One region of the Streptomyces azureus genome, then DNA from elsewhere that is predicted to be linked to it. Evidence: riboswitches for the same ligand, from Rfam matches in the RefSeq annotation. Region 1 holds a riboswitch; the other holds the start of a gene.
What was found. A riboswitch is a leader RNA that binds a small molecule or an ion and turns the genes downstream of it on or off. The one in region 1 is predicted to bind glycine.

Region 1 (7,218 bases):
AGCTTAAGCCCGCCCGCCGACTCGGGACTTGCCTCGTCCGGCGGGTGCGGGTCCGGCCGTGGCCGGCCGCGCGCCTCACTCGTGGGAGCGTTCGCTAGTGAGCCCGCTGAAAGAACGGGCGCACCCGCTCCCGCATCCAGTGACCCACCGGGTCCTCCGCCACGTCCAGGAGGACCAGGTTGACCTGCCACGGGGCCGGGGACCTGGTGACGGCCCGGGACAGGGCGTCCAGTGGGAGGGCCCGCAGGTCGCCTTCCCACTGGGAGAGTTCGACGCCCACGAACATCACCGGGTCGGCGGTCTCGATCGCGGCGAGGCAGCGGCGGGCCGTGACGACGACGCCGATCGCCTCGAACTCGGCGGAGGCGGCGGCGAGGAAGTCCACCGGGTCGTCCTGCCAGTCGGGCTCGAAGAGGCGGACCCGGCCGCCGCTCGCGGGGCCGTCCAGGGGCGTCCGGCCGGCCCGGCACAGCTCGGCCACGGCGGGCGGCGGGAGCGGTATGCCGACCACGCCGCCCGGGTTGACGGCTATCCCGGCGTGCGGGGGCAGGCCGCGGGCGAACTCCACGGCGGGCGCGATGGTGTAGGACATGTGGGAGCCGACGACCTGGCGGAACTGCTCCTCGGAGCTGAACACCGGTACGTACGCCTGGCCCTCGATCTCGATGCCGGGCAGGTCGAGGGGACCGCTCCGCGGGCCGCCGCCGCTCGGCAGGGGGACCCAGACGAAACTCCGGCCGAGCACCTCGACGATCCGCCCGCCGGCCGACGGCCCGGCGCCGAGGGAGGCCGAGAGCACCTCCTCCAGTTCGTTGCCTGGCCATCCGCCGTGCGGGTGGGTCTGCGTGTGCGCCGGGAAGTCCGCGGAGAAGTCCGCCGGGAAGTCCATCTGCCTACCGCCTGCCTGGAACCACTGCTGTGGCTCAAAAGGCTAGCGTCTCGCCGGCCGCCTGCGGTCAGCCCGTGAACCCGATCCGGCGCAGGGTGTCCGCCGCGTCCCGGTCGACGAGGATCGCCGAGCCGCAGCCCGCGGGCAGTTCGCCCCGCTCCACGGCGCGCAGCAGGTGGGTGGTCGCCGCACGGTGGCGCAGGAAGGCGTACCGCGAGACACCGCGGCCGCGGTCTCGCTGGCCGGCCAGGGCCTCCTCGGGGGTGACGTCGAGCATGAGCAGATGCAGGGTGCCGTCCCGGCGGCGGGCCTCGCGGGCCAGCCAGCGGCGGACCCAGGCCTGGGTGCCGCAGTCGTGCACGACGACGCCCTCGCCGGCGCGCAGGGCGCGGCGCAGCCCGGCGTAGTGGGCGAGGCGGACGAGCGGGCGGTAGACCGCGTACGGCAGGAAGCGCGGCATGCGGCCGTCCCAGCGGTCGCGGGTGTCCTGGGAGTCGATGCGCCGGCCGGGCACGGTGCGCCGCATCAGCGTGGACTTGCCGCTGCCGGGCAGGCCCGTGACCACGACGAGGTCGCGGGGGCCGAAGAGCAGCGCGTGCGGGCTGCGGCCGGCGCGCTCGCGCAGATCGCGGACGACCGGCACCGGCAGCGGGCCGCAGGCCGCCCGTGCCGGAGCGGCCGGCTGCTCGGGCAGCGCGACGCCCGATGTCGTGGCGTACGCGGTGGTCCTGTTCACCGTGATGTCCTCCCCTGGGGCCAGGTACGGAGTCCCATCCCCGCTGAGTGTAAAGAGAAGGTAATGCCCGATCTCTCTGGTTTTAGTCCTCTTCCTGCAACAGGCCTGCTACAGGGTGGTGCCCCTGCCACCCCGCGACGATGCGTGCAATGATGTGCGCGCCAACTGCATACCGGCCGTTTGAATCCGCGCGGGAGAGTTCCCAGCATCGCTGACGCTGGGGCGCCGAAGGAGCAAGTCCCTCCCTTGAATCTCTCAGGCCCCGTTACCGCGCGGGCGAGGCACATCTGAAAAGCGGGCCTTCCCCTGTCCAGGACAAGGGGTGCGGCTCCACCCAAGGTGCAAGCCAGGACCGTGTGGTCATGGCGAACCTCTCAGGTTCCGATGACAGATGGGGAGGAACGACCTCGCCCGTCATGCCCTTGGAGACGACCGACCGATGAGCAGTACAGGAGAACTCCGCCACACCGCGCTCGATGCCCTGCATCGTTCGCTCGGCGCGACGATGACCGACTTCGCCGGCTGGGACATGCCCCTGCGCTACGGCTCCGAGCGCGACGAGCACAACGCCGTGCGCACGAAGGCCGGCCTGTTCGACCTCTCCCACATGGGGGAGATCACCGTCACCGGTCCGCAGGCCGCCGCCCTCCTCGACCACGCCCTGGTGGGCAACATCGGCGGCGTCAAGCCCGGCCGCGCCCGCTACACCATGATCTGCCGGGCCGACGGCGGCATCCTCGACGACCTGATCGTCTACCGGCTCGCGGAGACCGAGTACATGGTCGTCGCCAACGCCTCCAACGCCCAGGTCGTCCTGGACGCCCTGGCGGAACGTTCCGCGGGCTTCGACGCCGAGGTGCGTGACGACCGGGACGCCTACGCGCTGATCGCCGTGCAGGGACCGGAGTCCCCGGGGATCCTGAAGTCCCTCACCGACGCCGACCTCGACGGCCTGAAGTACTACGCCGGTCTGCCGGGCACGGTCGCGGGCGTCCCGGCGCTGATCGCCCGCACCGGCTACACCGGCGAGGACGGCTTCGAGCTGTTCGTGAAGCCGGAGCACGCGGTCGAGCTGTGGCAGGCCCTGACCAAGGCGGGCGAGGGCGCCGGTCTGGTCCCCTGCGGGCTGTCCTGCCGCGACACACTGCGTCTGGAGGCGGGCATGCCGCTGTACGGGCACGAGCTGAGCACCTCCCTGACGCCCTTCGACGCCGGGCTCGGCCGGGTGGTGAAGTTCGAGAAGGAGGGCGACTTCGTGGGCCGCGAGGCCCTGCGGGAGGCCGCCGCCCGCGCCGAGCAGAACCCGCCCCGCGTGCTGGTCGGGCTCGTCGCCGAGGGCCGCCGGGTCCCGCGCGCCGGGTACGCGGTCGTGGCCGGCGGCGAGGTGATCGGCGAGGTCACCTCCGGCGCCCCCTCCCCCACCCTCGGCAAGCCGATCGCGATGGCGTACGTCGACGCCGCGCACGCCGCGCCCGGCACACCCGGCGTGGCCGTGGACATCCGGGGCAGTCACGAGCCGTACGAGGTCGTGGCGCTGCCGTTCTACAAGCGGCAGAAGTAGACACTGGCCGGGGGCCGCCGCAGGCGCCCCCGTGGTCCTTCGTTCCAGCTCACCAGTAGTCCCCCCGTCAACAGCACTCCCGCGCGTACAGGAGAATCCAGGCCATGAGCAACCCCCAGCAGCTGCGTTACAGCAAGGAACACGAGTGGCTGTCGGCCGCCGAGGACGGCGTCGCGACGGTCGGCATCACGGAGCACGCGGCCAACGCGCTCGGCGACGTGGTCTTCGTCCAGCTCCCCGAGGTCGGTGACTCCGTGTCCGCGGGCGAGACCTGCGGCGAGCTGGAGTCGACCAAGTCGGTGTCCGACCTCTACTCCCCCGTCTCCGGTGAGGTCACCGAGGTCAACGAGGACGTCGTGAACGACCCGTCGCTGGTGAACTCGGCCCCCTTCGAGGGCGGCTGGCTGTTCAAGGTGCGGGTCACGGACGAGCCGGGCGACCTGCTCTCCGCCGACGAGTACACCGCGTTCTCCGCCGGCTGAGGAGGCGTAGCCGTATGTCCGTCCTGAACACACCCCTGCACGAGCTCGACCCGGCCGTGGCCGCCGCGGTCGACGCCGAGCTGCACCGGCAGCAGTCCACGCTCGAGATGATCGCCTCGGAGAACTTCGCGCCGGTCGCGGTCATGGAGGCGCAGGGCTCGGTCCTCACCAACAAGTACGCCGAGGGCTACCCGGGCCGCCGCTACTACGGCGGCTGCGAGCACGTCGACGTGGTCGAGCAGATCGCGATCGACCGCATCAAGGAGCTGTTCGGCGCCGAGCACGCCAACGTGCAGCCGCACTCGGGCGCCCAGGCCAACGCCGCCGCGATGTTCGCGCTGCTCAAGCCGGGCGACACCATCATGGGTCTGAACCTCGCGCACGGCGGGCACCTGACCCACGGCATGAAGATCAACTTCTCCGGCAAGCTCTACGACGTCGTCGCCTACCACGTCGGCGACGACGGCCGGGTCGACATGGCCGAGGTCGAGCGGCTCGCCAAGGAGTCGAAGCCGAAGCTGATCGTCGCGGGCTGGTCGGCCTACCCGCGGCAGCTGGACTTCGCCTCCTTCCGCCGGATCGCGGACGAGGTCGGCGCGTACCTGATGGTCGACATGGCGCACTTCGCCGGTCTGGTCGCGGCGGGGCTGCACCCGAACCCGGTCCCGCACGCGCACGTGGTGACCACGACCACCCACAAGACGCTGGGCGGCCCGCGCGGCGGTGTGATCCTCTCCACGGCCGAGCTCGCCAAGAAGATCAACTCGGCTGTCTTCCCCGGTCAGCAGGGCGGTCCGCTGGAGCATGTGATCGCGGCCAAGGCGGTCGCCTTCAAGGTCGCGGCCTCGGAGGACTTCAAGGAGCGCCAGCGCCGTACGCTGGAGGGTGCCCGCATCCTGGCCGAGCGTCTGGTGAAGGACGACGTCCGGGCCGTGGGCGTGGACGTCCTGTCCGGCGGCACGGACGTGCACCTGGTCCTGGTCGACCTGCGCCACTCGGAGCTGGACGGACAGCAGGCCGAGGACCGCCTCCACGAGGTGGGCATCACGGTCAACCGGAACGCCATCCCGAACGACCCGCGTCCGCCGATGGTGACGTCCGGCCTGCGGATCGGTACACCGGCCCTGGCCACCCGCGGGTTCCAGGCGGAGGACTTCGCGGAGGTCGCGGACGTCATCGCCGAGGCGCTGAAGCCGTCCTACGACGCGGAGGCCCTCAAGGCCCGGGTGAAGGCCCTGGCCGGCAAGCACCCGCTCTACCCGGGTCTGAACCCATAACGAAGAAGCCTTTCGGGCGCCGTGCGGCCACAAGCGGCGCGGCGCCCACCCCCTCTGCACCACCCCCGTAGTCAGGAGTTCCCCGTGGCCATCTCGGTCTTCGACCTGTTCTCGATCGGCATCGGCCCGTCCAGCTCCCACACGGTCGGCCCGATGCGCGCGGCCCGGATGTTCGCGCGGCGGCTGCGCAACGAGGAACTGCTGGCCCCGACCGCGAAGGTCCGCGCGGAGCTCTACGGCTCGCTCGGCGCCACCGGCCACGGCCACGGCACGCCCAAGGCGGTGCTGCTCGGTCTCGAGGGCGACTCGCCGCGCACGGTGGACGTGGAGTCGGCCGACGAGCGGGTGGAGACGATCAAGGCCGACGGCCGGTTGAACCTGCTGGGCGAGCACGACATCGCGTTCTCCTACGACGACGACATGGTCCTGCACCGCCGCAAGGCGCTGCCGTACCACGCGAACGGCATGACCCTGTGGGCGTACGACGCCTCGGGCGCGGAGCTGCTGACGAAGACGTACTACTCGGTCGGCGGCGGTTTCGTCGTCGACGAGGACGCGGTCGGCGCGGACCGCATCAAGCTCGACGACACCGTGCTGAAGTACCCCTTCCGCACGGGCGACGAGCTGCTGCGCATGGCCGGGGAGACGGGCCTGTCCATCTCCGCGCTGATGCTGGAGAACGAGCGGGCCTGGCGCTCCGAGGAGGAGATCCGCGAAGGCCTGCTGGAGATCTGGCGGGTGATGGAGGCGTGCGTGGCGCGCGGCATGTCCCGCGAGGGCATCCTGCCGGGCGGTCTGAAGGTGCGCCGCCGGGCCGCGAACACCGCCCGCAAGCTGCGCTCCGAGGGCGACCCGAAGGCCCTCGCCATGGAGTGGATCACGCTCTACGCGATGGCGGTCAACGAGGAGAACGCGGCCGGGGGCCGGGTCGTCACCGCCCCGACGAACGGCGCGGCCGGCATCATCCCGGCGGTCCTGCACTACTACGTCAACTTCGTGCCCGGCGCCGACGAGGAGGGCGTGGTGCGCTTCCTGCTCGCCGCGGGCGCGATCGGCATGCTGTTCAAGGAGAACGCGTCCATCTCCGGCGCCGAGGTCGGCTGCCAGGGGGAGGTCGGCTCCGCCTGCTCGATGGCGGCGGGCGCGCTGGCCGAGGTGCTCGGCGGCTCGCCGGAGCAGGTCGAGAACGCCGCGGAGATCGGCATGGAGCACAACCTCGGCCTGACCTGCGATCCCGTAGGCGGCCTGGTCCAGATCCCGTGCATCGAGCGCAACGGCATGGCCGCGGTGAAGGCCGTCACGGCCGCGCGCATGGCGATGCGCGGCGACGGCTCCCACAAGGTGTCCCTGGACAAGGTCATCAAGACGATGAAGGACACCGGCGCGGACATGTCGGTGAAGTACAAGGAGACGGCGCGGGGCGGGCTGGCGGTCAACATCATCGAGTGCTGACGGCCGGCGCGGCGCCGGGCAGCGGCCGCCGCGGTCGTGGCGGAAGGCACCGTCGCCGTCCGTGCCGGGGCCGTAGCGGAAGACACCGTCGCCGTCCGTGCCGGTGAGGCGTGTCAGCCGCTCGAAGGCCGGGCACGGTTTCAGGGGCCGGCGGTCACCGGGCCGACTCGCGGACGTCCGCGACGGCCGCGGGCAGGTCGGCCGGGTCCTCGGTGACGACGATCGCCACGACGGTGTCCGTGCCGGGCCAGTCCTCGGCGAGGACGACCCGCGGGCGGGCGAGCGCGGCCACGGCCACCTCGCCCGCCGGGCGCCCGTCCTTGGGCAGCAGCACCGTGGCCGCGCCGCGGCTGGGCTCGGGGGTCTCGCCGGGCAGCTCTCCGTCGGTGAGCAGGGCGAGCAGCGCCTCGTACGGCCGGACGGCTCCCTGGTGCGCGTACGGGATGAGGTGCGAGTTGATCAGGTCGCCGCCGAGCCGCCCGCCGACCTCCAGGACGAACGGGCCCGCGGAGCCGAGCCGCAGGTCGACGTGGAACCCACCGGTCCCGAGGCCGACGGCGTGCACGGCCTGCTCGGCGGCCCGCATCAGGTCCTTGACCTGCGTGTCCGTCAAGGCGGAGGGGACAGCCGTGGCCCATGACGGGGACAACGGCCCGTCGACGCTCTTGTCGGTGACGCCGAGGATCCGCACCGTGCCGTCGGAGACGACACCCGAGACGGAGTGCTCGGAGCCGTCGACGTACTCCTCGACGAGGAAGTCGCTGGTCTTGGAGTAGTTGGCGGCCGTGAGCGCGAACACCTCGTCCAGGCCGGTGTCCTGG
Region 2 (7,218 bases), on a different contig from region 1:
GGGGACGTCGTCGCCCTGCTCGGCCCGAACGGTGCCGGCAAGACGACGGCCCTGCGCGCACTCGCGGGGCTCGCGCCCCTCACGTCGGGTCACCTACGGCTGGACGGCACCCGGCTGGACGCCATGCCGCCCGAGTCCCGCCCCGTCGGCGTCGTCTTCCAGGACTACCTGCTTTTCCCTCATCTGACCGCCCTGGACAACGTCGCCTTCGGCCCGCGCTGCCGGGGCGCGAGCAAGGCCGAGGCTCGTGCCCAGGCCGCCGAGTGGCTGGACCGCATGGGCCTGGCCGACCACGCCGGCGCCAAGCCCCGCCGTCTCTCCGGCGGCCAGGCCCAGCGCGTGGCCGTGGCCCGGGCCCTGGCCACCCGCCCCCGGCTGCTGCTCCTGGACGAACCCCTCGCCGCGCTCGACGCCCGCACCCGTCTGGAGGTGCGTGCCCAGCTCCGGCGCCACCTCGCCGAGTTCGAAGCCGTGGCCGTCCTCGTCACACACGACCCGCTGGACGCCATGGTGCTGGCGGACCGCCTGGTCGTCGTCGAGCACGGCCACGTCGTCCAGGAGGGCACGCCCTCCCACATCGCCCGCCACCCCCGCACGGACTACATCGCCCGGCTCGTCGGCCTCAACCTCTACCGGGGACGGGCCGAGGGCCACACCGTCCGGCTCGACGCGGGTCCGGCCATCACGACCACGGATGAGCTCTCCGGCCCGGCCTTCGTGGCGTTCCCGCCCGGCGCCGTGACGCTGTACCGGGAACGCCCCACGGGCTCCAGCGCCCGCAACCTGTGGCGCTGTGAGGTCGCAGGACTGGAGACGCACGGCGACCAGATCCGCGCGGACCTCACCGGCGAACTCCCCCTGACCGCCGACCTCACCACGGTCGCCGCGGCCGAACTCGACCTGCATCCCGGTGCCCCGGTTTGGGCGACGGTCAAGGCGACGCAAACGCACGCATACCCGGCATAAGGAACTCACCGGGCTACCGTGCCCCCATGAGCCTGAGCATCCGCAACCAGCTCCCCGGCACCGTCACCGCCGTCACGCCGGGCGAGGCCATGGCGACGGTCAGGGTCCGCCTCGCCGGCGGCCAGGCCCTCACCGCGGCGATCACCCGAGAGGCGGCGGACGACCTCGGTCTCGCGCCGGGCACCGCCGTGCGCGCCCTGGTGAAGTCGACGGAGGTCTCGCTGGCCACCGCCCCCGTCGAGGGCCTGTCCATCCGCAACCGGCTCCCCGGCACGGTCACGGACATCGCGACCGGCGACGCCATGGCGTCCGTCCGGGTCACCGTCGAGGGCGGCGAGCTGACCGCCGCGATCACCAGGGACGCCGCGGACGACCTCGCCCTGTCGGCGGGAACCCCCGTCGTCGCCCTGATCTAGTCGACCGAGGTGTCCCTCGCCGCCGAATGACGGGAGGGGCCCCGCACCGCGGAGCCCCTCCCTTACGACCGATCCGGCCGGTTAGTCCTCGTACGCGTCCAGCGGCGGGCAGGAGCAGACCAGGTTCCGGTCGCCGAAGGCCTGGTCGATGCGGCGCACCGGCGGCCAGTACTTGTCGGCGGCCGAGACGCCGGCCGGGAAGACGGCCTCCTCACGGCTGTAGGCGTGCTCCCACTCCCCGGCGAGCGTCCCGGCGGTGTGCGGGGCGCCCCGCAGCGGGTTGTCGTCCGCGGGCCACTCGCCGGAGCCGACCTTCTCGATCTCCGCACGGATGGCGATCATCGCCTCGCAGAACCGGTCCAGCTCGGTCAGGTCCTCCGACTCGGTCGGCTCGATCATCAGCGTCCCGGCCACCGGGAAGGACATCGTCGGCGCGTGGAAGCCGTAGTCGATCAGCCGCTTGGCGACGTCGTCGACGCTCACCCCGGTCGCCTTGGTCAGCGGCCGCAGGTCGATGATGCACTCGTGCGCCACGAGCCCGCCGGGGCCGGTGTAGAGCACCGGGTAGTGCGGCTCCAGCCGCTTGGCGATGTAGTTGGCGCTGAGCACCGCGACCTGCGTGGCCCGCTTCAGCCCCTCGCCGCCCATGAGCCGGACGTACGCCCAGGAGATGGGCAGGATGCCGGCGGAACCCCACGGCGCCGCGGAGATGGGACCGACGCCCGTCTCCGGGCCCGCCTCGGGCTGGAGCGGGTGGTTCGGCAGGTACGGCGCGAGGTGCTCACGCACCGCCACCGGGCCGACGCCGGGACCTCCGCCGCCGTGCGGGATACAGAAGGTCTTGTGCAGGTTCAGGTGCGAGACGTCACCGCCGAAGTGCCCCGGCTTGGCGAGCCCCACGAGCGCGTTGAGGTTGGCCCCGTCGACGTAGACCTGCCCGCCCGCCTCGTGCACCTGCGCGCAGATGTCGGCGACGTGCTCTTCGAACACACCGTGGGTGGACGGGTACGTGATCATCAGCACCGACAGCTCGTCGCGGTACTGCTCGATCTTCGCCCGCAGGTCCTCGACGTCGATCTCGCCGTCCTCGGCGGTCTTCACGACGACGACCTTCATGCCCGCCATCACCGCGCTGGCGGCGTTGGTGCCGTGCGCGGACGACGGGATCAGGCACACGATGCGCTGCTCGTCCCCGTTGGCCCGGTGGTACCCGCGTACGGCGAGCAGACCGGCCAGCTCGCCCTGCGACCCGGCGTTCGGCTGGAGGGACACCTTGTCGTACCCGGTGACCTCGGCGAGACGGTCCTCCAGCTCGTGGATGAGCGTGAGGTAGCCCCCGGCCTGCTCGGCGGGCGCGAAGGGGTGCAGCTGCCCGAACTCGGGCCAGGTGACCGGCTCCATCTCCGTGGTCGCGTTGAGCTTCATGGTGCAGGAGCCCAGCGGGATCATGCCCCGGTCGAGCGCGTAGTCGCGGTCGGCCAGCCGGCGCAGGTAGCGCAGCATGGCGGTCTCGGAGCGGTGCTGGTGGAAGACGGGGTGTGTCATGTATTCGTCGGTGCGCAGCAGCGCGTCCGGAAGCCCGTCCTCGGTGGCCGCGTCCAGCGCCTCGATGACACCCTCGACACCGAAGGCGGCCCAGACGGCACGCAGCTGGGCCCGCGTGGTGGTCTCGTCGCAGGCGATCGAGACGTGGTCGGCGTCGACGAGACGGAGGTTGACCCCGTTCTCCCGCGCGGCGGCCACGACGTCGGCGGCCCGGCCCTCGACGCGCACGGTCAGCGTGTCGAAGTAGGAGCCGTGCACGACCTCGACACCGCCGTTCGCGAGCCCGGCGGCGAGAACCGTGGCGTACCGGTGGGTGCGCCGCGCGATGCCCTTCAGGCCCTCCGGCCCGTGGTAGACGGCGTACATGCCGGCCATGACGGCGAGCAGCACCTGCGCGGTGCAGATGTTGCTGGTCGCCTTCTCACGGCGGATGTGCTGCTCACGCGTCTGCAGTGCCAGCCGGTAGGCCTTGTTGCCGTCGGCGTCCACGGACACGCCGACGAGCCGCCCGGGCAGGCTGCGCGCCATCTTCTCCTTGACCGCCATGTAGCCGGCATGCGGACCGCCGAAGCCCATCGGCACACCGAAGCGCTGCGTCGTCCCGACGGCGATGTCCGCGCCGAGCTCACCGGGCGACTTCAGCAGCGTCAGCGCGAGCAGATCGGCGGCGACGGTGACGAGCGCCCCGAGCTCGTGCGCCTGGTCGATGACCGGCTTGATGTCCCGAACGGCTCCGGAGGCGCCCGGGTACTGGATCAGCACGCCATTGATCTCGCGCTCGGCGATCTCGGCGGGGATGCCCTCACCGAGGTCGGCGACGACGACCTCGACGCCGGCCGGCTCTGCCCGGGTCTGGATCACGGCGATGGTCTGCGGCAGCGCGTCCGCATCGACCAGGAACAGGCCCCTCTTGTTCTTGCCGAGCCGCCGCGACAGGGCCATGGCCTCAGCGGCCGCGGTGCCCTCGTCGAGCAGCGAGGCACCGGAGGTGGGCAGTCCGGTGAGGTCGGCGACCATGGTCTGGAAGTTGAGCAGCGCCTCGAGCCGTCCCTGCGAGATCTCCGGCTGGTACGGCGTGTAGGCCGTGTACCAGGCCGGGTTCTCCATGACGTTGCGCATGATGACCGGCGGCGTGAACGTGCCGTAGTACCCGAGCCCGATCATGGAGCCGAGGACCTGGTTGCGGTCGGCGAGGGAGCGCAGCTCGGCGATCACCTCGGCCTCGCTGCGGGCGCCCGGCAGGTCCAGCGCCTCGGCGCTCTTGATCACGGCCGGGACCGCGGCGGCCGTGAGCTCGTCCAGCGAGCCGTAGCCGACCTGCGCGAGCATCTTGGCGCGGGCCTCGTGGTCGGGGCCGATGTGGCGCTGCTCGAAGGGAACTGCCTCTTCGAGCTCGGAGAGCGGAATGCGATGGGCGGTCATTTGCGGAGGCCTCCTGGTCTGACACGACCTTCGAGGGGCACCACGGCACGGGTACCCGAACGGCCTCCCCCTCTGTCATCTCGACCTGAGAGCTTCACCGGATCGCCCGAAGGCCTCCGGCTTTCACCGTCGGTGAGAGCGGAAGCCGTCGACACCCGCCCTGCTTTCCAGAGTGACCTCGTCCGTGCGGTACGTGAGCCTGAGAGATTCCGGGGAGGATTTGCTCCTTCGGCGCCTCCGATGGTGTCTGGAGGACTCTCCCGCACGGGGTCAGCAGCCGCTGCCAGCGTACCAGCGCGGTCAACGCACGAACCTTCGAGTGGCCGCTTCTCCGATTGTGCCGTTTTGTAGTGCTTACGGATGAGTTGCGACCATGTGGAGGGCCCGTGCGAACCGATATCGATCCGCGCAACCTGATCGGCCGCAAGGCGTTCGACCGCAACGGAACCAGGATCGGCACGATCGACGAGGTCTACCTCGACGACGCCACCGGCGAGCCGGAGTGGGCGGCCATACGGACCGGCCTGTTCAGCAGGGACGCTTTCGTCCCACTCGAGCCGAGTGAACTGATTGACGGCGCCCTCCACGTGCCCTTCGACCGCGCCCTGATCAAAGACGCCCCCGACTTCGGCGTGGGCCGCCACCTCTCCCCGGAACAGGAACTCCAGCTCTACCACCACTACGGCCTGGACGTCGCCGCACCTCCCCCGCTCGCGGACCACGACTACGGCAAACTGGCAGGCACGGACGAGACGGCCTGAAGCCCCGGCAAGCCGTCCAACTGCCAGCCGTCCAGGCGTCTAAGGGGCAGTGGACCGCAGCCCCACAGCTCCGGACGCGCCCTCCGGCCCGCCGCTGTCCTCCGGTCTCGATAACACCAGCGGCAACGGATCCGCCGGTTCCAGATCCGGATCGTCGACCCGGAAGGTGCGCACCCGCCCGGGCTCCGAGCCGGGCGTCTCGAACCGCACGGTGACCCGCCCCAGACCGCTGCCCTGCACCCACCCGTGCCCGAACGCGGCGTGCCGTACGTCGTGCCCGGCCGGCCACAGCCGCTCGGCGAGCGCCGGCTGCTCCTCGGCCGGCGCCACGGCAGGCTCCTCGACCGGCCCCTGCCCCGGCGTCCGCTCCCCCGCCGCCTGCGCGAAGAGATCCTCCTGCGTGTAGTCGGCGAGCCCGCTGACGCCCACCCCGAGCAGCCGCACACCGCCCGTCGTGTCGACCGAGTCGAGCAACCGGGCCGCCGCCTCGCGGATCACCCCGGGATCGTCCGTCGGCCCGCGCAGCGTCTCGGACCGGGTGAGCGTCGAGAAGTCGTACCGCCGCACCTTCAGCACGATCGTCCGCCCGGACAGGCCGGCCCCGCGCAGCCGCCGCACGCACCGGTCGGCGAGCCGCTGCACCTCGAGGCCGACCCGCACCCGGTCGTGGATGTCCACGTCGTAGGTGTCCTCGACCGACACCGACTTCGCCTCCCGCTCCGCCACCACGGGCCGGTCGTCCCGCGCGAGCGCCATGGCGTAGAGGCCGTGCCCGTGCGACTTTCCCAGCAGCCGGACCATTTCGTCCTCGCCCGCCTCGACGATCTCCTCGATCGTGGTGATCCCGGCCCGCCGCAGGTGGTCGCCCGTCGCCGGCCCGACCCCCGGCAGTGTCCGCACCGACATCGGACCGAGCATCGCCCGCTCGGTCCCCGGCTCGATCACCACCAGCCCGTCGGGCTTGGCCTGCTCCGAGGCGATTTTCGCGAGCATCTTGGAGGCGGCGAGCCCGACCGACCCCGTGAGCCCGGTGACGGCCCGTATGTCCGCGCGCAGCCGCGCCCCGACCAGCCGCGCCGACTGCTCGTCCCAGGCCGCTCCCCCGGCCTCCAGGTCCACGAACGCCTCGTCCAGGCTCAGCGGCTCCACCAGCGGCGACAACGCCCGCAGCAGCTCCATCACCCGCTCGCTGATCGCCTTGTAGAACCCGAAGCGCGGCACGAGATACGCGGCGTTGGGCGCGAGACGCCTGGCCTGCCCCATCGGCATCGCCGAATGCACACCGAAGACCCTGGCCTCGTACGACGCCGTGGCCACGACGCCCCGCGGCCCCAGCCCGCCCACGACCACGGCCTTCCCGCGCAGACTCGGCTTGGACGCCTGCTCCACCGAGGCGAAGAAGGCATCCATGTCGAGATGCAGGATCGTGGGCGCGGTTCTCACATCTCCGATGCTGCCCTACGCCACTGACAACGCCCCGGACAACCGCCCTGACGCCCTGAGGGAAACCTCTTGCAGTCCCGTGCGGAAACGTCCCGCCCGTAACGGCCGCCAGGGCACCGCACCGCCGGGCGGCTCAAACGGCCCGATTCCGCCGCCGCGCCAGCTCGTCCGCCGGGTTGGGCCCGACCAGCGTCTCCCCGGTGTCGACCCGCTCCCCGTGCAGCTGGGACAGCGCGCTCTCGACATCGCGCCACACCACGCCCACGGCGATCCCGAAGACACCCTGGCCCCCTTGCAGCAGGGCATGGACCTCGTCCGGTGAGGTGCACTCGTAGACCGTCGCCCCGTCACTCATCAGCGTCATCCGCTCCAGGTCGCGGAAACCGCGTTCCCTGAGATGCTTGACGGCCGTGCGGATGTTCTGGAGCGACACCCCGGTGTCGAGGAACCTCTTGACGATCTTCAGGACGACGACGTCCCGGAAGCTGTACAGCCGCTGCGTTCCCGACCCGTAGGCGGGACGCACGCTCGGCTCGACGAGGCCCGTGCGGGCCCAGTAGTCCAGCTGCCGGTAGGTGATACCGGCAGCCGCGCAGGCCGTTGGCCCGCGATAGCCGATCTGCTCGGACGCCATGGAAGTCGTCCCTCCGATGCTCGGCACGGCC

Region 2: another riboswitch for glycine. It lies ahead of gcvP (aminomethyl-transferring glycine dehydrogenase); the one in region 1 lies ahead of gcvT (glycine cleavage system aminomethyltransferase GcvT).

What each region holds. Positions count from the first base shown of each region.
Region 1 is NZ_DF968392.1:46,072-53,289, reverse strand. Features, by position in the region: gene AOQ53_RS32565 (enhanced serine sensitivity protein SseB) at 95-889, opposite strand; gene AOQ53_RS32560 (AAA family ATPase) at 957-1,625, opposite strand; glycine riboswitch at 1,807-1,906, shown strand; glycine riboswitch at 1,907-2,026, shown strand; gene gcvT (glycine cleavage system aminomethyltransferase GcvT) at 2,065-3,186, shown strand; gene gcvH (glycine cleavage system protein GcvH) at 3,291-3,668, shown strand; gene glyA (serine hydroxymethyltransferase) at 3,683-4,945, shown strand; gene AOQ53_RS32540 (L-serine ammonia-lyase) at 5,030-6,397, shown strand; gene AOQ53_RS32535 (ATP-grasp domain-containing protein) at 6,552-7,218, opposite strand, start outside.
Region 2 is NZ_DF968235.1:8,510-15,727, reverse strand. Features, by position in the region: gene AOQ53_RS10640 (ABC transporter ATP-binding protein) at 1-966, shown strand, start outside; gene AOQ53_RS10635 (TOBE domain-containing protein) at 993-1,382, shown strand; gene gcvP (aminomethyl-transferring glycine dehydrogenase) at 1,464-4,349, opposite strand; glycine riboswitch at 4,527-4,622, opposite strand; gene AOQ53_RS10625 (PRC-barrel domain-containing protein) at 4,736-5,110, shown strand; gene AOQ53_RS10620 (DNA polymerase IV) at 5,150-6,553, opposite strand; gene AOQ53_RS10615 (MerR family transcriptional regulator) at 6,687-7,218, opposite strand, start outside.